Regions from separate parts of the Pseudomonas berkeleyensis genome, predicted to be linked through region 1. Evidence: predicted binding sites of a transcription regulator. Region 1 holds the regulator's gene; each other region holds the start of a gene.
What was found. The regulator sigma-54, encoded in region 1, starts transcription at its own class of promoters, with help from an activator protein. The targets are predictions, from matches to a motif close to ANTGGCATNNANNTTGCTNT.
Positions count from the first base shown of each region.

Region 2: the regulator sigma-54 is predicted to act here: its motif matches at 1,132-1,151, upstream of flgB (flagellar basal body rod protein FlgB).
Region 3: the regulator sigma-54 is predicted to act here: its motif matches at 5,021-5,040, upstream of HS968_RS18945 (ammonium transporter).

Region 1 is NZ_CP059139.1:4,601,140-4,608,513, reverse strand. Features, by position in the region: gene HS968_RS21365 (ZIP family metal transporter) at 1-472, shown strand, start outside; gene HS968_RS21360 (HPr family phosphocarrier protein) at 652-924, opposite strand; gene rapZ (RNase adapter RapZ) at 940-1,797, opposite strand; gene ptsN (PTS IIA-like nitrogen regulatory protein PtsN) at 1,800-2,264, opposite strand; gene hpf (ribosome hibernation-promoting factor, HPF/YfiA family) at 2,277-2,585, opposite strand; gene HS968_RS21340 (RNA polymerase factor sigma-54) at 2,679-4,175, opposite strand; gene lptB (LPS export ABC transporter ATP-binding protein) at 4,312-5,037, opposite strand; gene lptA (lipopolysaccharide transport periplasmic protein LptA) at 5,037-5,576, opposite strand; gene lptC (LPS export ABC transporter periplasmic protein LptC) at 5,563-6,129, opposite strand; gene HS968_RS21320 (KdsC family phosphatase) at 6,138-6,659, opposite strand; gene HS968_RS21315 (KpsF/GutQ family sugar-phosphate isomerase) at 6,659-7,374, opposite strand, start outside.
Region 2 is NZ_CP059139.1:2,094,938-2,102,311, forward strand. Features, by position in the region: gene cheR (protein-glutamate O-methyltransferase CheR) at 9-836, shown strand; gene flgB (flagellar basal body rod protein FlgB) at 1,200-1,607, shown strand; gene flgC (flagellar basal body rod protein FlgC) at 1,619-2,062, shown strand; gene flgD (flagellar hook assembly protein FlgD) at 2,085-2,750, shown strand; gene flgE (flagellar hook protein FlgE) at 2,787-4,157, shown strand; gene HS968_RS09815 (flagellar basal body rod protein FlgF) at 4,370-5,110, shown strand; gene flgG (flagellar basal-body rod protein FlgG) at 5,157-5,942, shown strand; gene flgH (flagellar basal body L-ring protein FlgH) at 5,981-6,703, shown strand; gene HS968_RS09830 (flagellar basal body P-ring protein FlgI) at 6,960-7,374, shown strand, end outside.
Region 3 is NZ_CP059139.1:4,079,278-4,086,651, reverse strand. Features, by position in the region: gene HS968_RS18960 (TonB-dependent siderophore receptor) at 1-888, shown strand, start outside; gene HS968_RS26810 (methyl-accepting chemotaxis protein) at 977-1,684, opposite strand; partial or broken gene HS968_RS26805 (nitrate- and nitrite sensing domain-containing protein) at 1,886-2,821, opposite strand; gene HS968_RS18950 (GGDEF domain-containing protein) at 3,366-4,565, opposite strand; gene HS968_RS18945 (ammonium transporter) at 5,153-6,457, shown strand; gene HS968_RS18940 (dimethylamine monooxygenase subunit DmmA family protein) at 6,860-7,374, shown strand, end outside.

The sequences.
Region 1 (7,374 bases):
TCACGGCGAGTCTGATCGATCGCAGGACGGCCTGGCCTCCGGGGTTTTGCTGTTCGTCATTGCCATCATGTTGCACAACGTGCCCGAAGGCATGGCCGTTGGCGTAGCGGCAGGGGCGGGACTGAGTGGCGCCGATGGCCTGGCTATCGGCATCGCCCTGCAGGACGTACCGGAGGGGCTGATCGTCGCCCTGGTGCTGGCCAGCGCGGGAATGGGGCGGGGCAAGGCTGTTCTGATCGGTGCTGCGTCAGGATTGGTGGAACCGGTATTCGCCGTGCTCTGCGCCTGGTTGGTCGGCGTGTCGCACGTGCTGTTGCCATGGGGCTTGGCGCTGGCTGCTGGGGCCATGTTGTTCGCCGTGATCCACGAGATCATTCCCGAGGCTCATGCCAATGGGCACCGCGCCGATGCCAGTCTGGCTGTGGCGTTCGGCTTTTGTCTGATGATGGTGCTGGATACGGCCTTGGCCTGATAAAGCCGATGAAAGCGCTGGAAGCTAAAGGGCTACGAGCAGGTATGAACCGTAGGGTGGAATTCAGCCCACCAGGTCGCACCAGCACAATGCCACCAATTTGGTGGGCTGAAGCCCACCCTACGCCTTAAAAGCGGGAAGGCCGATAGACGCCGCTGGCTAAAAAGCTTCCAGCGGCTTTATTCCCCTTCGTCGAAGTAGTTTTCGATCAGCCCGACCAGTGCGTTCATCGCTTCCTGCTCCTGGGCACCTTCGGTATGCAGGTGCACGGCAGTGCCTTTGCCGGCGGCGAGCATCATGACCGCCATGATGCTCTTGCCGTCCACCAGGCTTTCCGGGGAGCGGCCGATGCGCACCTGGCATGGATAGGTGCTCGCAACGCCGACGAACTTGGCTGCCGCACGGGCATGCAGGCCGAGCTTGTTGATGATGGTGATTTCACGGGCTGGCATCGCGGCTGTGGTTCCTTAACTGAGGTCGCGGTGACGAACCTGGACGTTCTGCAATGACTGTTTCAGGGCTTCGCTCAGGCGGCTTGCCAGGTAGACCGAGCGGTGATGGCCTCCCGTGCAGCCAATGGCGATAGTCACGTAGGCACGGTTGCTGGCAGCGAAACGCGGCAGCCACTTGTCCAGATAGGCGTGGATATCCTGGTACATCTCCTCCACTTCCGGCTGCGCGGCGAGGTAGTCGATGACCGGTTGATCGAGCCCGGAAAAATCCCGCAACTCGGGTTTCCAGTAGGGGTTGGGCAGGCAGCGCGCATCGAATACCAGGTCGGCGTCCACCGGCATGCCGCGTTTGAAACCGAAGGATTCGACGAGAAAGGCGGTACCCGTCTGGGTCTGTCCGAGCAGGCGCAATTTCAACGTATCGCGCAGCTGGTAGAGGTTAAGGCGGGTAGTGTCGATCTTCAGGTCGGCACGATCGGTGATTGGCGCCAGCAACTGGCTCTCGTAGGCGATGGCTTCGGCCAATGAGCGATTGTCATTGGTCAGCGGGTGGCGACGGCGGGTTTCCGAGAAGCGCTTGAGCAGGGTTTCGTCTTCGGCATCCAGGTACAACACGTCGCAACGGATGTTGCGTTTGCGTACTTCATCGAGCAGCTCGGGAAAGCGGCGCAACTGGCTCAGCAGGTTGCGGGCATCGATGGAGACCGCTACCTGCGGCAGCAGCATGTCGCTGTGCGGGAGAAAACGTTCGGCCAGATCCGGCAGCAGGCCGGCAGGCAGGTTGTCGATGCAGTAAAAGCCATTGTCCTCGAGCACATCGAGGGCGGTGCTCTTGCCCGAGCCGGAGCGACCGCTGACGATGATCAGGCGCATGCTCATTGACCGTTCTGAATCTCGACTATCAGCCGGTAGAGCTCTTCACCGTTCGCCGCCTGACGCAGGCGTTCACGAACCTGCTGGCTTTCGAGCATGCCGGCGATCTGGCGTAGCAGTTCGAGGTGGGCGTCGGTTGCCGCCTGCGGTACCAGCAGGACGAACAGCAAGTCGACCGGTGCGCCGTCGATGGCGTCGAAGTCCACGGCCGCTTCCAGGTGCAGCACCGCGCTGATCGGTGCGCTGCATCCCTCCAGGCGACAATGGGGAATGGCGATGCCGTTGCCGAAGCCGGTGGAGCCAAGCTTTTCGCGGGCAATCAGGCTTTCGAAGATATCCTGGGCATCCAGGTCTGACAGGTCGCGCGCGATCAGGTTGGCGATCTGTTCGAGCACGCGCTTTTTGCTGCCGCCCGGCGCGTTCACCAAGGAACGGCCGGGGGTCAGGATGTTTTCAAGTCGGATCATGAAGGATGGATGTTAGCGGGCTGTGGCGCCTTGCAGGCGGTCGAGCTGCTTTTCCTTGTGCTTGATGAGTTGGCGGTCGAGCTTATCGGCCAGCAGGTCGATAGCTGCATACATGTCCGAGTGCTCGGCGTTGGCGACGACTTCGCCGCCAGCGATGTGCAGGGTGGCTTCGATCTTTTGCTTGAGTTTTTCGACCTCCATGGTCACCTGAACATTGGTGATCTTGTCGAAGTGACGTTCCAGTCGGCCGAGTTTCTCGCCGATATAGTCACGCAGGGCGTCGGTCACATCCAGCTGATGTCCACTGATGTTGACTTGCATACCGCTTTCTCCTTGTTGCCTTGTGTAAGAGACGGATTCCATGAGAATCCGCCACCGGAACACGTTGGCTTGGAGGCAGGTCGCCTCCTTGGCCTACATCAGTCGCTTGCGTTCGCTGGAGGGCGCTATACCGAGGGATTCACGGTATTTGGCAACCGTCCTGCGGGCGACTTGGATGCCTTGTGCCTCCAGTAAACCAGCGATCTTGCTGTCGCTCAACGGCTTTTTCGCGTTTTCTGCTGCAACCAGTTTTTTGATGATCGCGCGGATCGCGGTGGACGAGCATTCACCGCCTTCGGAGGTGCTGACGTGGCTGGAGAAGAAATATTTCAGCTCGTAAATACCACGCGGGGTATGCATGAATTTCTGCGTGGTAACGCGTGAAATGGTCGACTCGTGCATGCCTACCGCTTCGGCGATGTCATGCAGTACCAGCGGTTTCATCGCCTCGTCGCCGTAGTCGAGGAAGCCGCGCTGGTGCTCGACGATCTGCGTGGCGACCTTCATCAGGGTTTCGTTGCGGCTCTGCAGGCTCTTGATGAACCAGCGTGCTTCCTGCAACTGGTTGCGCATGAAGGTGTTGTCGGCGCTGGAGTCGGCGCGTTTGACGAAGCCGGCATACTGCGGGTTGACGCGCAGGCGTGGCATGGCTTCCTGATTCAGCTCAACCAGCCAGCGGTCGTTGTGCTTGCGCACGATGACGTCCGGCACGACGTATTCCGGTTCGCTGGATTCGATCTGCGAACCCGGGCGTGGGTTGAGGCGCTGGATCAGGTCGATGACCTGCTTGAGCTCGTCTTCCTTGAGCTTCATGCGCCGCAGCAACTGGGCATAGTCACGGCTGCCGAGCACTTCCAGGTAGTCGCTGACCACCCGCTGGGTTTCGTTCAGCCACGGGGTGTTGGCAGGCAGCTGGCGCAGTTGCAGCAGCAGGCACTCACGCAGGTCGCGGGCACCGATGCCCGCTGGCTCGAACTGCTGGATGCGGTGCAGCACCACTTCCACTTCGTCGAGTTCGATATCCAGCTCGGGGTCGAAGGATTCGGTGACTTCCTCGAGGGTTTCCTCCAGGTAGCCATCGTTGTTGATGCAGTCGATCAGGGTGGCAGCGATCAGCCGATCCTTGTCCGACATGGGCGCCAGGTTGAGTTGCCAGAGCAGGTGGCTTTGCAGGCTTTCACCGCTGGAGGTGCGGGTGGTGAAATCCCACTCATCGTCGTCATTGCTCGGCAGGCTGCTGGCGCTGGTCTGGTAAATGTCTTCCCAGGCGGTATCGACCGGCAACTCGTTGGGAATACGCTCGCCCCAATCGCCTTCTTCCAGGTTGTCCACTGTCGGAGCGGTTTCCTGGTAACTCTCTTCCTTGCTCTGGGTAGCGGGCGTTGCGCTTTCGGCGCCGTCGGCCATCGGGTCGCTATTGTCGAAGTCGTCGCCTTCTTCCTGGCGCTCGAGCATGGGGTTGGACTCCAGCGCCTCCTGGATTTCCTGTTGCAGATCCAGGGTGGACAGTTGGAGGAGGCGGATAGCCTGTTGCAGCTGAGGGGTCATCGTCAGCTGCTGGCCCATCTTGAGGACTAGCGATGGTTTCATTGCAGACCTTAATTTACCGGCGAGTTACGCCTTCCACATCAGGGCGCCGAAGCGCCGCCAGGAAGCAAATTATATGCCTGATGTTGTCGATTTTGCCTAGGGGTTGCCATATTTCTGTAGTGAAATACTCGCAGACCTACAGGCGGAACTCGTGCCCCAGGTAAACCTCTTTCACCGTCTGGTTGGCGAGGATGGTCTCGGCATCGCCTTCGGCGATCAGTTGACCGTCGTTGACGATGTAAGCCGTTTCGCAGATATCCAGGGTTTCGCGCACATTGTGATCGGTGATCAGGATGCCGATGCCCTTGGTCTTGAGGTGATGGATGATCTGCTTGATGTCGCCCACGGAGATCGGGTCGACACCTGCGAAGGGTTCGTCGAGCAGGATGAACTTGGGATTGGTCGCCAGGGCGCGGGCGATTTCCACACGGCGGCGTTCACCGCCGGACAGGCTCATGCCGAGGCTATCGGCAATGTGGTGGATGTGGAATTCCTGCAGCAGGCTTTCCAACTCCGCCTGACGGCCGGCGCGATCAAGATCCTTGCGCGTCTCGAGAATGGCCATGATGTTGTCGGCCACCGAGAGCTTGCGGAAGATCGAGGCTTCCTGAGGCAGATAACCGATACCGGCACGAGCGCGGCCGTGCATCGGTTGATGGCTGACGTCGAGGTCGTCGATCAGCACGCGGCCCTGATCGGCGCGCACCAGGCCGACGATCATGTAGAAGCATGTGGTCTTGCCGGCGCCGTTGGGGCCGAGCAGTCCGACGATCTGGCCGCTTTCGATGCTCAGGCTGACGTCACGCACGACCTGGCGGCTTTTGTAGCTTTTAGCCAGGTGTTGGGCTTTGAGTATGGCCATTACTGCTGCTGATCCGCGGGTTTGTTCTTCGGTTGGATGACCATGTCGATACGCGGGCGTGGCGTGGCGACATTGGTGCCGGTGGCGCGACCCGCGTTGACGATCTGGCGGCGGGTATCGTAGACGATCTTCTCGCCTTCGAAGGTATTGCCTTCCTGGATCACCTTGGCCTGGTCGATCAGCACGATGCGCTCGTTGCTGGCGAAGTACTGGATGGTACGGCCATAGGCCTTGACGATGTCCTTGTCCACGGCCGGCTTCTGCTCGTAGTAGGCGAGATTGCCCACCGAGGTGAAGACATCGATGTCACCGCTGTTGGTCTGGGTGATGGTCACGGTATCGCCGGTGATCTTCAGGGTGCCCTGAGTGATGATCACGTCGCCGCGATAGACCGCTACACCTTGCTTGTCATCCAGTTCGGCGCTGTCGGCCTGGATGCGGATCGGCTGGTCGCGATCCGATGGCAGAGCCCAGGCAGCCGCGCTTCCCAATGCGGCGCCGAGGCTGAGAATCAGGGGGAGGGTATTAACGAACCTCATGCTGGCCTCTTACGTTGGACGGCAGGATCATCCGGCCGTCATTCAAGTACGCTTTCATTCCTTGTGCCGTGGTCACCCCGTTGGCGGCCTCGATTCTAACGGCTTGCTCGGTCTGCGCATATTCCTTGTCAGGAATCACGGTCATGCGGCTGCTGGTGATGATCGTCGGGCGGCCCTTGGCGTCGGTGCGAGCGATGCGCACGTCGTCGATCAGTTCCACTTCGACGCCGCCAGGCGAAACTTCGGCGCGCTGGCTGGTGACCTTCCAGGGCAGCTCGGTGCCGCGGTACAGATCCAGTTTGGGCGTGTCGATCAGAGTAATGTCGGTGCTCTTGATGTGCTCGAGCTTGTCGGCGGTCATGCGGTAGTGCAGCTTGCCGTCATCCTGAAACTGCACGGTGTGCGCGCCGAGGACGTAGAAGTCCACGGCGTCGTCATCACTGGCCTGTTGAGTCTGTCGGGCGCTGTCGGGCGCGATGTTCCAGTAGCCGAGCGCCGCCACGGCGCCGGCGATCAGAACGAAGATCAGGGTATTGAGGGCTTTACGCAGCATGCTGTGCTCTACAGGTAGGCGGCTTGTGCCGCATCCAGCGTGCCCTGGGCACGCATGATCAGTTCGCAGAATTCCCGTGCCGCACCGTCACCGCCGCGCGCCTGGGTCACGCCATGGGCATGCTGACGGACGAAGCTGTCTGCGCTGGCCACGGCCATGCCCAATCCGACTCGGCGGATCACCGGAAGATCCGGCAGGTCGTCGCCGAGATAGGCCACCTGCTCATAGCTTAGGCCGAGTTCGGCAAGTAGGCCGTCGAGAACGACGAGCTTGTCTTCGCGGCCCTGGAACAGGTGCTGGATGCCGAGGTTGTTGGCGCGGCGCTCGACCACGGGGGTCTTGCGGCCGCTGATGATGGCGGTGCGCACGCCCGAGCCGATCAGCATCTTGATGCCATGGCCGTCGAGGGTGTTGAAGGTCTTGAACTCGCTGCCGTCTTCGAGAAAGTACAGGCGACCATCGGTGAGTACGCCATCGACGTCGAAGATCGCCAGTTTGACGGCGCGGGCGCGTTGCAGAAGGTCGTTCATCACATTACTCCTGCACGCAGCAGATCGCCGAGGTTGAAGGCACCGACGGGGTAATCGTCGGCGTCGACCACCACCAGCGCGCTGATCTTGTTGTCTTCCATGATCTTCAAGGCCTCGGCAGCGAGCATTTCGGCGCGAACGGTCTTGCCATGCGGGGTCATCACTTCGTCGATCTGTGCATGGCGTACATCGATGCCCTTGTCCAGTGCGCGGCGCAGGTCACCGTCGGTGAATATTCCGGCCAGGTGGCCGTCGTTTTCTATGACGGTGGTCATGCCCAGGCCTTTCTGGGTCATTTCCAGCAGTGCGTCCCGCAGGCTGGTTCCGCGTTTGACCTGGGGCAGGCTTTCACCGCTGTGCATGACGTTCTCAACCTTGAGCAGCAAGCGGCGGCCCAGCGCTCCGCCAGGGTGAGAGAAGGCGAAGTCTTCAGCGGTGAAGCCGCGGGCTTCCAGCAGGGCAATGGCCAGGGCATCGCCGAGAACCAGGCTGGCGGTCGTCGAGGATGTCGGGGCCAGGTTCAGCGGACAGGCTTCCTCGGAGACGCGAGCGTCAAGGTTGACCTCGGCGGCCTTGGCCAATGTCGACTCGGGGTTGCCGGTCATGCTGATCAGGCGGATTCCCAGGCGCTTGATCAACGGCAGCAGGGTGACGATTTCGGAAGTCGTGCCGGAGTTGGACAGGGCCAGGACGATGTCATCCTTGGTGATCATGC
Region 2 (7,374 bases), 2.5 Mb from region 1:
CGGCACTAGTGTCTTCAGGTAATTTGGATTTCGAGCAGTTCCGGACTTTCCTGGAAAAGGCCTGCGGTATTTTGCTTGGTAGCAACAAGCAGTACCTGGTCTCCAGCCGTCTGAACAAGCTGATGGAACAGAACGGCATCAAGACCCTGGGTGAGCTGGTGCAGCGCATGCAAAGCCAGCCGCGCGGAGGGCTGCGTGAGCAGGTCGTCGATGCCATGACCACCAACGAGACCCTGTGGTTTCGCGACACCTACCCCTTCGAGGTGCTCAAGAGCCGTGTGCTGCCGGAGTTGATCAAGGCCTATCCGGCCCAGCGCCTGCGCATCTGGTCGGCGGCATGCTCGTCCGGTCAGGAGCCTTACTCCTTGTCGATGTCCATCGACGAGTTCGAGCGCACCAACCTCGGTCAGCTCAAGGCCGGTGTGCAGATCGTTGCCACCGACCTTTCGCCATCCATGCTCAGCAATTGCAAATCCGGTGAATACGACAGCCTGGCGATGGGCCGTGGCCTGTCCCAGGAGCGTCTGCAGCGTTACTTCGATCCCAAGGCGCCTGGGCGCTGGCAGGTCAAGGCGCCGATCAAGAGTCGCGTCGAGTTTCGTCCGCTCAACCTGCTCGACAGTTATGCGGCGCTGGGCAAGTTCGACATCGTGTTCTGCCGCAACGTACTGATCTACTTCTCGGCTGAAGTGAAGAAGGACATCCTCACGCGCATTCATGCCACCCTCAAGCCGGGCGGCTATCTGTTCCTCGGGGCTTCCGAGGCGCTCAATGGCCTGCCGGAGAAGTACCAGATGGTGCAGTGCAGCCCAGGGATCATCTACAAGGCCAAATAGGCGCAAGGCATGTTTGGTACAGCAACGGGAGGCCTTTGGCCTCCCGTTTGCGTTTCCAGAGCTGGAAATGACGGTTCGGTTGCACGTGACCGGTTGGGTAGGGTGCGCTGTGCGCACCAGCGATCCGACGGGGCTGAAGAGCCGGTGCGCATGGCGCACCCTAGGGTTCGGCGGGGCGGCAATCTGCCCGGCAGGCTTTGCCGCTTGATTGCCAACAGGCGGAAAGCCATTGCCGCATTGCCGCTTTTTCCGCTTCTATTTCTTCTTAATCCATTGATTTTATTGAATTAAATAAGTTGGCACAGCCTTTGCTGAATAGCTTGCAACAGTGACCACATGGCCTCAGCGGCAAAGGTTCGGAACATGAGCATCAACTTCGGCAGAGCACTCGGCATCCATGAGCAGGCACTCGGCTTTCGCGCCCAGCGTGCCGAGGTGTTGGCCAACAACATCGCCAACGCCGATACCCCGAACTACAAGGCCCGCGATCTGGATTTCGCCAGCGTACTGGCCGAGCAGAGCAGCCGTATGCAGCGCGGCGGAGTTTCTCTCAACCGTACTGACAGCCGCCACATTCCGGCCGATGGCGTGAAGACGGGTGACGCTGAGCTGCCATACCGTACGCCCTTCCACGCGTCGCTGGATCAGAACAGCGTCGATCTGCAGATCGAGCAATCGAACTATGCCGAGAACTCCGTGCAGTTCCAGGCCAGCTTCACCTTCCTCAATAGCAAATTCAAAGGGCTGACCACCGCCCTGCGCGGCGAATAAGGAGCGCGACCATGTCCCTTGCCAGTGTCTTCAATATCGCCGGAACCGGCATGAGCGCCCAGAGCACTCGCCTGAACACCATTTCCAGCAACATCGCCAACGCCGAGACCGTGTCGTCGAGCCTGGATCAGACCTACCGCGCCCGTCATCCGGTGTTCGCCACCGTATTCCAGCAGGCACAAGGTGGCGACCGTGGTTCTTTGTTTGCCGAGCAGGATGAAGCAGGGCGCGGTGTGCAGGTGCTCGGTGTGATCGAGGATCAGAGCAGCCTGATGCCGCGCTACGAGCCGGATCATCCGATGGCTAACGCCGATGGCTACGTCTACTACCCGAACGTCAACGTGGTCGAGGAGATGGCCGACATGATTTCCGCCAGTCGCGCCTTCCAAACCAACGTGGAAATGATGAATACCGCCAAACAGATGCTGCAGCGCGTGCTGACCCTGGGTCAGTAAGACGAGACGAGGAAATCAGGTCATGAGCACCGTAAATGGCAGCAGTTCGGTACTGGATCAGTACCAGATCAAGCAGGATGCGCCGAAAAACAACAACCTCGGCAAGAACGAGTTTCTCAACCTGCTGGTGGCCCAACTCAACAACCAGAACCCGCTGGAGCCGCAGGGCAATGGTGAGTTCATCGCCCAGCTGGCGCAGTTCAGCCAGGTGGAAGGGATCGAGAAGCTCAACACCAGCATGGGCTCGATGCTTTCCAGCTTCCAGTCTTCCCAGGCACTGCAGGCGTCTTCGCTGGTCGGCCGCAAGGTGATCGTGCCGAGCGAGAAGGCGGTGGTCGACACCAGTGAGAGCTTCAAGGCCAGCACCATCCTGCCGGTCAGCAGCAGCAACGTGTACGTCAACGTCTATGACAATTCCGGCGCGTTGGTTACCCGCGTCAACCTGGGTGAGCAGGCTGCCGGCAACGTCAGCTTCATCTGGGATGGCAAGGACGCCGACGGCAACGTGGTGCCGCCGGGCACCTACAAGTTCGAGGCGCAGGCCACCTACGGCAGTGAAACCAAGGGGCTGTACACCTTGCTGCCGGCCAACGTCGACAGCGTCACCCTGGGCGGCAGCGAGCTGATGCTCAACCTTGCCGGTCTGGGCAGCGTTCCGCTTTCTCAAGTGCAGGTCATCGGCCAGTAACTATTGCCGCCGGCAGTCCCGGCAAAGGAGTCTTCCATGTCGTTCAATATTGGTCTCAGTGGCCTGCGTGCCGCGACCAGCGACCTCAATGTCACCGGCAACAACATCGCCAACGCCGGTACTGCGGGGTTCAAGCAGTCGCGTGCCGAGTTCGCCGATGTCTATGCCGCTTCCGTTCTGGGTACCGGCAAGAACGCGCAAGGCAGCGGTGTGCTGCTGGCTGATGTGTCGCAGCTGTTCAACCAGGGCAACGTCAACTACACGAACAACGCACTGGATCTGGCCATCAATGGCAATGGTTTCTTCATGACCAGTAACAATGGCGAGATTGGCTATACCCGCGCCGGTTACTTCGGTACGGATCGTGATGGCTATGTCGTCAACAACTTCGGCTATCGCCTGCAGGGCTATACGGCCGATGACAGCGGCAACATCCTGCCGGTGCAGTCCGACCTGCGCATCAGTGCTGGTCAGCAGGAGCCCAAGGCGACCACCAGCGTTACCCAGCGCCTCAACCTGAACTCCAATGCCGTGCGGCCTGCCAATGCCGGCACCATGGCGGCACCGACATTCGATCCGAGCGATTCGAAGTCTTTCAACTGGTCTACCTCGACCAACATCTATGACTCGCAGGGCAACGCCCACGTGATGAGCCAGTACTTCGTCAAGAACGAGGCGCCGGCCAACAATGGCTGGGTCATGCATGTGCTGATTGATGGGGTCAACCCGCGTGACCCCACCAGCACTCAGCCATACAGTTATGCGGTGAACTACGATGCGGCCGGCCAACTGGCCAATCCAGCGCTGACCCCGCTGGCCAGCACGCCGCCGGACCCGGCTCTGGATGCGCCGGCCATTCCTACGGGCACGCCCAATGGCATCTTCAGCCTGGCTGCAGCCGACTGGGTGCCCGCCGAGAAGGATCCGGTCAACCCTGGAACCATGGTGCCCAACGGTGCCGACAGCGAGGCCTTCACCTTCGATATGCGTGGCTCGACGCAGTATGCGGCATCCTTCGGGGTCAATGCCGTCAGCCAGGACGGCTACACCACCGGCCAGCTGGCCGGTATCGAGATCGACGACACCGGGGTGATCTTCGCCCGTTACACCAACGGCCAGTCCAAGGTACAAGGCCAGGTGCTGCTGGCGAACTTCGCCAACGTCCAGGGGCTGACGCCGACAGGCAAGACGGCCTGGGCGCAGTCGTTCGAATCCGGTGAGCCGGTGATTGGTACGCCGCGCAGCAGTACTCTGGGTGCTCTGCAGGCGGGGGCGCTGGAGGACTCCAACGTCGAACTGTCGGATCAACTGGTGAACCTGATCGTGGCTCAGCGCAACTATCAGGCCAACGCCAAGACCATCGAAACAGAAAGCGCCATTACCCAGACCATCATCAATCTGCGTTGATGAGTTCGGGCTGAGACAAAGCGGCAAGCCTGGCTTGCCGCTTTGCCGTTCCGGAGCCGGCAAAACCTCGCCGCCGGCTTTTCTGAATACTTCTTTATCTCCAGTTAATCCCTTTAAAATCAATGTCTTGAGTTTATTTTTCGAGCCTGGCACGACGCTTGCTGTAGTCAATGCAAAGAGCCAAGGGCACGTCGCCCACTCGGAGAATTACCATGGACAAGATGCTGTACGTCTCCATGACCGGAGCGCAGAACAACACACTGGCTCTGCGCGCCCACGCCAACAACCTGGCGAACGTTTCCACCTCGGGTTTCCGTCGGGACTTCGAGCAAGCGCGTTCCATGCCGCTGTTCGGTGAAACCTATCCCGCTCGCGTATTCGCCATGAGCGAACGTCCTGCCACTGATTTTCGTCCCGGTTCGCTGCAGGAAACCGGACGCGACCTGGACGTGGCCATTGGCGGCAAGGGCTGGGTCGCCGTACAGGCACCCGATGGCAGTGAGGCCTACGTGCGCACCGCCAGCCTGAACATCGATGCTCTGGGAATACTGCGCACCGGCAATGGTTTGCCGGTGATGGGCAACGCCGGGCCGATTGCCGTGCCGCCAGAGCAGAAAGTGGAGATCGGCCAGGACGGCACCATCAGCATTCGTGCCCTTGGCGAAAACCCCAACGTGCTGGCCGAGGTGGATCGTATCAAGCTGGTCAACCCGGATCCGAAAAGCATGGAGAAGGGCACCGATGGCCTGATTCGCGTCAAGGGGCAGCCCGCGGTAGAGGCCGATGCCACTGTTCAGCTGACCTCCGGCTTCCTTGAGGCGAGCAACGTCAATGCCGTCGAGGAGATGACCGCGATTCTTTCCCTGTCCCGTCAGTTCGAGCTGTCGGTGAAGATGATGCGCACCGCCGAGGACAACTCGTCGGCCATGGCGCGGGTTTTGCAGATTAGCTAATTACCAGCACGTGGCGCCGTAAAACCGGCGCCCGAGGAGAAACGATATGCTTCCGGCACTGTGGGTCAGCAAGACCGGTTTGTCCGCTCAGGACATGAACCTGACCACCATTTCCAACAACCTGGCTAACGTCGCCACCACCGGCTTCAAACGCGACCGTGCCGAGTTCGAGGATCTGCTGTACCAGATCCGCCGTCAGCCTGGTGGCCAGTCGAGCCAGGACAGCCAACTGCCGTCCGGCCTGCAGCTCGGTACCGGTGTGCGTGTGGTCGGAACGCAGAAGATCTTCACCGCAGGCAGCCTGCAAACCACCGAGCAGCCGCTGGATCTGGCCGTCAACGGCCGCGGCTTCTTCCAGATCCTGCAGCCCGATGGCACTGTTTCCTACACCCGCGATGGCAGCTTTCACCTGAGCTCCGACGGGCAGATTGTCACCTCCCAGGGCTTTGCCCTGGAGCCGGCCATCGTTCTGCCGGCCGAGGTGCGCACCTTCACTGTCGGTGAAGACGGCACCGTCTCGGTAACGACTGCCGGCAACGCGCAGCCGCAGATCATTGGCAACATCCAGTTGGCTGACTTCGTCAACCCGGCGGGTCTCGAAGCCATCGGCAACAACCTGTTCCTGGAGACCGGCGCCAGTGGCGCGCCGCAAGTCGGTAACCCAGGGCTCAATGGTCTGGGTACCACACTGCAGAACACCCTGGAGAACTCCAACGTCAGCGTGGTGGAGGAACTGGTGAACATGATCACCACCCAGCGCGCTTACGAGATGAACTCCAAGGTGATTTCCACCGCTGATCAGATGCTGTCCTTCGTAACGCAGAACCTCTGATTCTTTGACACTGTTTTGAACGCCGCGAGGTAGTGGTTATGAACCGGCAAATGCTCTGTTTCCCCCTGTTGGCTGGCCTGTTGCTGAGCAGCGGCTGCGTAGCGCCAACAGCCAAGCCGGATGATCCCTATTACGCGCCGGTGTTGCCGCGTACGCCGTTGCCGGCTGCGCAGAACAACGGCTCGATCTATCAGGCCGGTTTCGAGAACGGTCTGTATGACGACCGCAAGGCATTTCGCGTGGGTGACATCATCACCATCACGCTGAACGAACGCACCCAGGCCAGCAAGAACGCCAACAGTGCGTTGAAGAAAGACGGCAGCGGAACCTTGGGCGTGCCCAATCTGTTCGGCATGACCGTTGCCCCGGACAACCCGCTGCGCAGCCTCAGCGCTCTGGGTATGACCAACGACAACCTGAGTCTGGAGGCGAGCTGGAATTCCCAGCGCGCCAACACCGGTTCCGGTCAGGCGGGGCAGAGCAACAGCTTGTCTGGCTCGGTCACCGTGACCGTCGCCGAAGTACTGCCCAACGGCATTCTGGCGGTGCGTGGCGAGAAGTGGATGACCCTCAATACCGGCGATGAGCTGATGCGTATTTCCGGGCTGGTGCGTGCCGACGACATCTCCACCGACAACACCGTGTCTTCCACTCGCGTGGCCGATGCGCGCATCACCTATTCCGGTACTGGCGCCTTCGCCGACGCCAGCCAGCCTGGCTGGATGAGCCGTTTCTTCATGAGCCCGCTGTGGCCGTTCTGATCGCGGAGTGCTCTCGATGAAAACCTGGCTGACTCATTCTCCGTCCGTACTACTCGAGCACCTGACCCACTGGTACGCGCGAGTGACGGCCAGCGGCTCGGCGCGCAAGGCCTTCGCAGTGACCTCGTCTACCAAGCGAGGTGCGCGCGCTCATGGTCGTGAGTCGGCCCAGGTCGGCGCGTGCCGTCGCCAGTTCGCGGTCGCGCATCGCGGCTACCGTCGTCGTGGCGCCAATGACTGGCTGCTGCTGGCGACCATGCTCGCGTGCATGCTGTTGAGCCTGCCGACTCAGGCCGAACGTCTGAAGGATCTGGCCTCGATCCAGGGTGTGCGCAGCAACCAGTTGATCGGTTACGGCCTGGTGGTCGGCCTCAACGGCAGTGGCGACCAGACCACCCAGACCCCGTTCACCGTACAGACCTTCAACAACATGCTGGCGCAGTTCGGCATCAAGGTGCCGCCAGGCGGCAACGTTCAGTTGAAGAACGTCGCGGCGGTGTCGGTGCATGCCGACCTGCCGGCGTTCGCCAAGCCGGGTCAGACCATCGACATCACCATTTCCTCCATCGGTAACGCCAAGAGCCTGCGTGGTGGCAGCTTGCTGATGACGCCGCTCAAGGGTATCGACGGCAACGTCTACGCCATCGCCCAGGGCAATCTGGTGGTCGGTG
Region 3 (7,374 bases), 520 kb from region 1:
CAGTGGTCGGTCGACGGCGGCCTGCGCTACGAATACGCCACGGCCGAGTTCGACGACTTCGTGCCGCTGTCGGAAATCCGTAATGCCAACCCGGCGACCGTCAGTGGCGGCAAGGTGCGCTACGACGATGTGCTCGGCAACTTCGGCGTGGTCTATTCGCCGGTGGCCGGCCAGGAAATCTACGCTGCCTTCAGCCAGGGCTTCCAGCTGCCGGACATCGGCGTGCAGATGCGTAATGCGCGCAGCGGCTTCGACATCGGTTCTTCCGATCTGGAGCCGGTGAAGACCAACAACTACGAGTTGGGCTGGCGTGGCGCGCTGGGCGAGCAGACGCTGGCGTCGCTGGCGCTGTTCTACACCACGTCCAAACTGGGCGACGTGCAGAGCTTCAATAACGGCCTGATCCTGACCCGCACCGAGGAGCGCATCCACGGCGTCGAAGGCAGCCTCGACTGGCTGAACCTGGAGGAAACCTGGGGGCTGGGCGGTACCTTCACCTGGATGAAAGGGCGCGAGAAGCCGGACAACGGCGAATGGCGCGACATGACCGGTTTCCGCGTGCCGCCGCTGAAGATCACTGCCTACGTGCAGTACAACCCCAGCGAGGCCTGGAGCAACCGCCTGCAGGCGACCTACTTCGCCAGCAAGGACTATCGCCTCGATGGCCAGGCCAGCTTTGGCCGTCGCGACGTGGACGGCTACACCACGGTCGACCTGATCAGCGACTACCGCCTGAGCGATGCCGACAAGGTCAGCCTGGGTATCCAGAACCTGTTCAACCGCGACTACTACCCGCTCTACAGCCAGTTGCTGCGCAGCAACAACAACACCAGCCACCTGCCGGCGCCTGGCACCACGTTGACGGTGAGCTACAGCCACCAGTGGTAACGAAACGGCCCCGTCAGGTGGCGGGGCCGTGATGTCGGTGTTGTGAAGCCTGCGGCCGGTAGGAAGGTATACCGGCTCGGGCGATGACTCAGGCCACCTTGAAGCGGCCCACCAGTTGCTGCTGGTGGTCGGCCAGGCGCGCCAGCTCGCGGCTGGTCACGGCGGTCTGCTCAGCGGCGGCGCTGACCTGGATGACCAGGTCGTTGATGTCGTTGACGTTGCGGTTGATCTCCTCCGACACCAGGCTCTGTTCCTCGGCGGCGGATGCCACCTGGATGTTGCGGTCGCTGATGCTGGCGATGCCGTCGGCGATCTCCACCAGCAGATTGCCGGCCTTGACCACGTTGTTGGCGCCGGCCTGCGCCTTGTTCAGGGTTTCCTGCATGGAGCTGGCGGCACGGTCGGAACCGCTCTGCAGGTTGCTGATCATCTGCTGGATGCTGACGGTGGAGGCCTGGGTTTTCTGTGCCAGTTGGCGTACCTCGTCGGCGACCACGGCGAAGCCGCGGCCCTGTTCGCCCGCGCGGGCTGCTTCGATGGCGGCGTTGAGGGCCAGCAGGTTGGTCTGTTCGGCGACACCGCGAATGACGTCGAGTACCGAGGAGATGGCGTCGCTCTCCTGCTTCAGCTCGACGATGATCTGTGCAGTCTGCTCGGCCTGGGTCGAGAGGGCCTGTACCAGACGCACGGTGCTCTCGATTTCGGTCTTGCCCTGCACCGTGTTGTCGTTGACCTGGCGCGACATCTCGGCCGCCTCGGTAGTGCTGCGTGCCACGTCGCGTACGGTGGCGCTCATCTCGTTGATGGCAGTGGCGACCTGATCGGTGCCCAGGCGTTGCTGCGCCACGTTCTGGCTGGTTTGCAGGGCCACGGCTGAGGATTCCTCGGCGGCGGTGGCGACTTGCGCGGTGGCGCCGCCGATCTCCTGAATCACTTCCTTGATCTGCAGCGCCATGTTGTTGAGGTTGCGCGCGATCACGCCGAATTCATCACCGCCTTCGTAACGGGTGTGCGCGGTGAGATCGCGCATCGACAGGGCGACCAGGGTGTCGTTGACATCGCTGACCGCTGATTTGATGTTGCGGATGATCAGCAGCGACAGCGCCAGCACGGCAGTCAGTACGGCCAGCATGGCCGTGACGGTCAGCCACAGGCTGCTGGCGGCGTCGTCTCGTGCCTGTGCCGCCAGATGGCCGACGCTCTGGCCCAGTTCGCTTTCCACTTGCACCATGAGATCGATGCGTGCGGTGGAGAGCTTGAACCACTCTTCGGGCGTGGCGGTCAGTGCCTCGCCCAGCGGTGTTTCCAGTGCCGTGCGCTGCAGGCCGCTGGCGGCCTGCGCGGCTGGTTGTTGCAGCGCGTTGTCGAGCTTGCCCTTCAAGTCTGCTGCGGCGCGGCGCTGAAAGGCGTCCTGATAGGCGGCGAACTCGCCGAGATTGCGGCTCAGGCGCGAGAGCAGATCGGCATTCAGTTGCTTCTGGCTGAAGGCCAGGCCGAGCAGGGCGCGCTCGCGTCCGGCGCGTTCCTTCATTTCCACGAACTGGTTGAGTGCGCCGAGAGCTCGCAGGATTTGCGGATCGCTCACCCGTGCCTCCAGCGAGTGGGTGTAGCCGATCAGCATGCCGATCAGGCGGGTATAGCGAGCGCCCGATTCGGTGCTGTTGATCGATTGCGCGTCCACTTGCTGGCGCAGGGTAGCCAGCTCATCCAGCCCGCCAAGAACCTCTTTCAGTTCAGTCGAGGCTGTTACCGACAGGGTACGCAACGACTTGATCGCCGTGTCGCTGTCGAGCCGGAACTGGCTCAGGGCATCGCGCATGGAGGTTCCGGCGCTGCCGAGGAAGACGCCACTGGCGCCGCGTTCGCGCTGCAGGGCGGTGACGGCTGCGCTGATCTCCTGCGCGGTGTCACTGGCGGCAACGGTATGGTTCATCTCGGTCAGTGTCTGGTATTTGCCGGCGACATACAGGGCGGAGAAGGCCAGGAATCCGAGTAGGGGGAATATCAGGATGAGGAGGAGTTTCACGCTCAGCGGGGCATTTTTCAGCATGTTTGGTACGAGCCTATCGTCTGGATTGGGTGTTGGCAGGCGAACGACGATTGCCAGAGGCTTGTTGGCCAGTGGCGGTTTGGGCGGTCAGGGATCTTGGCGTCCCTTCGGTTGCACTTCGTTGCAGCGGCTGCTTCAAGGTGGTGGTTGCGCGCCATGAGCCGTTGGCCGACCCGGGTCACGGGTTGTTGTTGCCGGCATCGGTCAGGGGCGCATTCTTGAGCACGGTGCGTGAACAGATCATCGTTCGTTCGGCGGGTTTCTTTAATTCAATCCGCGAACGGCGATGAGTGCACAGGCATGTCCGCCGCGTGCATGGGCGCGGCAGCCAGGGCTCGAAGGCTAGAGTAGAGAGAATCGCCGGACGGCCTTTGACCGGCAGCAACGAATCGTCGTTTTGTCGGCTGCGTGGCTGCCGAAAGGGTGGTCAGGCCCGCAGGGCATGCAGCAACTGGCTGCACACCTGGTTGCGGCCCTGCTGCTTGGCTTGGTAGAGCAGACGGTCGCACTGGGCGAAGAGATCACGTGCCTGCTGCACGCCCGCTGCCTGGGTGGTACAGGCGCCGATGCTGATGGTTAGGCGATTCAGCCCATCGGGGCGGTATTGATGCTCGATGGCGAGGTTGGCCACCTGCTCGCGCAAGCGCTCGGCCAGGGCGTTCAGCTCTCCGACATCGGTGATCTGCAGCAGCACGACGAACTCTTCGCCACCATAGCGGTAGACATTGCCCTGGCCCTGACGCAGGCCGGCGCTGATGCAACGAGCGACCTCGCACAGGCACTGGTCACCGACCTGGTGGCCGTAGTGGTCGTTGAAGGGCTTGAAGAAGTCGATGTCCAGCAACAGCAGGGAGAAGGGCCGGCCATTGCGCTGCATCTGTTGCCAGTTCTCCTCCAGGGCGAGGTCGAAAGCGCGGCGGTTGCCGATGTCGGTCAGGGCATCGGTACTGGCTTGCCTGGCCAGGCGCAGGTTGAGCGCCGCCAGTTCATCACGCTGGCGCTGCTTTTCCTGATCATCGAGAAAGGCCCGGCGCACGCCATTGATGTTGGTCCAACTGATGAACAGGCTGAACAGCAGCACCGGCAAGTAGGCGATGCTGAACACCAGCACCGGCTTGCTCTGGCCATCGTGCAGCAGCCACTGGTTATACAGGATGATCCCCGAGATCGCGGCGGAGCAGGCGAGGATGCCACGGAAGCTGTAGCGCGCCCCCAGGTTGGCCAGGATGATGAACACCACCGAGGCGTAGACGAAGGTGGGCACATCGGGTGAGCTGCTGCGCTTGAGCAGTTCGAACCAGGCGATGGTGGAGATGATGTCGTGCACCGGCATCAGCATGTCCATCAGCAGCACGTTGCGATACCGCCAGAACACCAGGTAGATGTTGACCAGTCCGACCAGGCTCATGCCGCCACGCAACAGCAGGGACTCCAGCGCCATGTCGGGGATCAACAGCGCATCGGCGAAGACGTAGAGATCGTAGGCGATCATGGCGATGAAGTTGATCGCCAGCAGGAAGCGCCCATGGTGCTGGACGACGTAATGCTGGTAAGCCGTCTGCAGGGCGGCGGGAATCACCCAGGCCGATTGTCTGGAGGAGGCGATGCCTGACTCTGAGGCGCTCATCGTGCCGGATTCCTGTGCTTCTTCGTGACACATTCTGTTGGGGGCAATCGCATGCACCTGTCGGGATGGTGGCGCTCTGCTGCTTGCTTGCAAGGGTGCGCCATTATTACGCCGCTACTCGATGGCTGGGGAGGGGGTGGCGGTATTTTTAGCCTCTCCAGGGCACCTCTTAAAAACGTAGGCGAGGCAGCCAGCGCAAGGCAAAAACAGGCGAAAAAGCGCAGTTTACGCGCTGTAAATGAGCATTTTGATCGGACTCGCGCACGAGCCTGTTTTTAACGCCGCGATGGCAACGCAGGTAGTTTTTAGAGGTGCCCTCCAGAGCCGAGCCGTTGTTTTCCTTCCCTGCACCAAGACGGTGAGACTCGCTGTCGGCGAGTGTCCGAGTGAGCCAGTATGGCTTTTTTAACCGTCTGTTTTTATTTCACTTATTTATTTGTAATCGGATATTTCAAGTTGGCAAGGGGATTGCTATGCCTGAGGGGAAATAAAAATTCCTGTCAGGATATATTGTCCGGCAGGGTCTCGTATGCCGATGCCACGCGATAAGCCGCGCAGCACGGCTCTCTGATTGGAGGCTGTAGTCGATGACCCGTAGTCGTATGGTGTTGGGGCTTGTTCCGTTGTTGGGCAGTGCGGCCGTGCAGGCGGCCGAGACACCCGTGATCAACAGTGGTGACACGGCGTTCGTGGCGCTCTGCTCGCTGGTGGTGCTGCTGATGACCCTGCCTGGCCTGGCGCTGTTCTATGGCGGCATGGCGCGTGGCAAGAACGTGCTGTCGATCCTCATGCAGGTGTTCTGCACCGCCTCGCTGATGTCGGTGCTCTTCGCCATCTACGGCTACAGCCTGTGCTTCACCGACGGTGGTTCTTGGCAGTCGCTGATCGGCGGGTTGGACAAGCTGTTCCTCAAGGGCGTGGGCACCGACTCCGTGGTCGGTACCATCCCCGAATACCTGTACTTCCTGTTCATGCTGCTGTTCGCCGCGATCACCCCGGCGATCATCGTCGGCGCCTTCGCCGAGCGCATGAAGTTCTCGGCGGTGATGCTGTTCATGGCGGTCTGGCTGACGCTCAACTACATCCCCATGGCGCACATGGCCTGGGGCGGTGGCTGGGTGTTCAATCTAGGCGTGCAGGATTTCGCCGGTGGCAACGTGGTGCACCTGAACGTGGGCATCGCCTCGCTGGTCGGCGCCTGGCTGATCGGTCGGCGGCGTGACTACGGCACGTCGGCGCTGGCTCCGCACAACATGACCATGACCTTCATCGGCGGTGGCCTGCTGTGGGTCGGCTGGCTCGGCTTCTGTGGCGGTTGCGCGCTTGCGGCCAGTGGTTTCGCCATGCTGGTGATGGTCAACACCATGCTCGCCAGCTGCGCCGGGGCACTGGCCTGGATGCTGGTCGAGGGTGTGCATCGCGGCAAGCCGAGCCTGTTCGGCGCGGTGTCCGGCGCCATCGCCGGGCTGGTGGCGATCACCCCGGCCTGTGGCTACGTCGGGCCCATGGGCGCCATCGTGTTGGGCCTGATCGCCGCGCCGGTGTGCGTCTGGGCGGTGGAGAAGCTCAAGCCCGCCATGGGCCTGGACGATGCCTTCGACGTGTTCTGTGTGCATGGCGTGGCCGGCATCCTCGGTGGTCTGTTGACCCCGGTGTTCGCCCTGAGCGAACTGGGCGGGCAGGGTTTCACCGGCGAGCGTGGCCTGCTCGATCAATTGCAGATCAATGCCGGCGCGCTGCTGTTCAGCATCCTCTTCTCGGCGCTGACCAGTTGGGTGGCGTTCAAGGTCGCGGCGCTGTTCTGCGGTGGGCTGCGTGTGGACGAAGAACAGGAGATCGACGGCCTGGATCTCGCTGCACATGGCGAGGTGGGCTACAAGTACTCCAATTGATGCTTGCGCAGGGGCTATTGCCGTTTCACCTGGCAACGGCTCCCTGCCTCAATGGCGCACTGCTCCAGAGCGGATAGTGGCGTAGGGCGAACCGGAACGCCGGTCGCTCGTAGCGCAGCGAACAGTCCGCCAGTCCATTTCCAGCCCAGCACCACCGCTTCTTCACCCCTCAAACCCTCTGTTCAAAAATCCCCCTGATGCGCCGCAGTGGCGCGCTTTGCCCCGCGCTTGTGCAGTCTTTGCCGGCTTGCGGGATGGCCACCGGGGCCGGCGCCCACGCTGGCGCGGGATGACGAAAATGGCACAGTCCGTGCTTTCTCCATGAGAACAAAAAGTTCTCTCAGGGAATTTTCTCTGGAGGCCAACCGACCATCGCCTTGCTCTCACCCGGGAGGGTTTCCGATGACCGCATCCAGTACCGAACCCCTGTTCAGTACCCCACGTTATGCCACCGAGGCGTCCCGGCAACCGGCCACTCGCCGCCTCGTGGTCGCCCAGCAGGCCAGTGCCGCTGCCGCGCTGCTCGACCACCCGGTGCCGACTCTACTGCTGTGCCTGAGCGAGACGTTGCCGGCCAGTGCCGATCAGGAGAGCCTGCCCAGCATCGAGGCGTTGTACCTGCGCCTGCAGATGCTGCTGGAGAAGGCCCAGGCCGGCACCCGGCTGTACGTCTGTGGCGATGAAAGCTTTCTCTGGCATGTGTACCGCCTGGCACGCCACGCCGGCCTGCTCGGCGATGAGATCGAACTGTTCAAGCAGGGCGCGCGACGCCGCCTGTATTGCGTGCATTGCGGGCATTTCCAGGATATCGGCAGCGAAGGCGAGTGCACCTGTGGCCAGTGCCGGGTGAAGCTGTTCGTGCGCGAACATTTCTCCCAGCGCCTAGGCGCCTACATGGGCGTATGCGTCGACCCGGA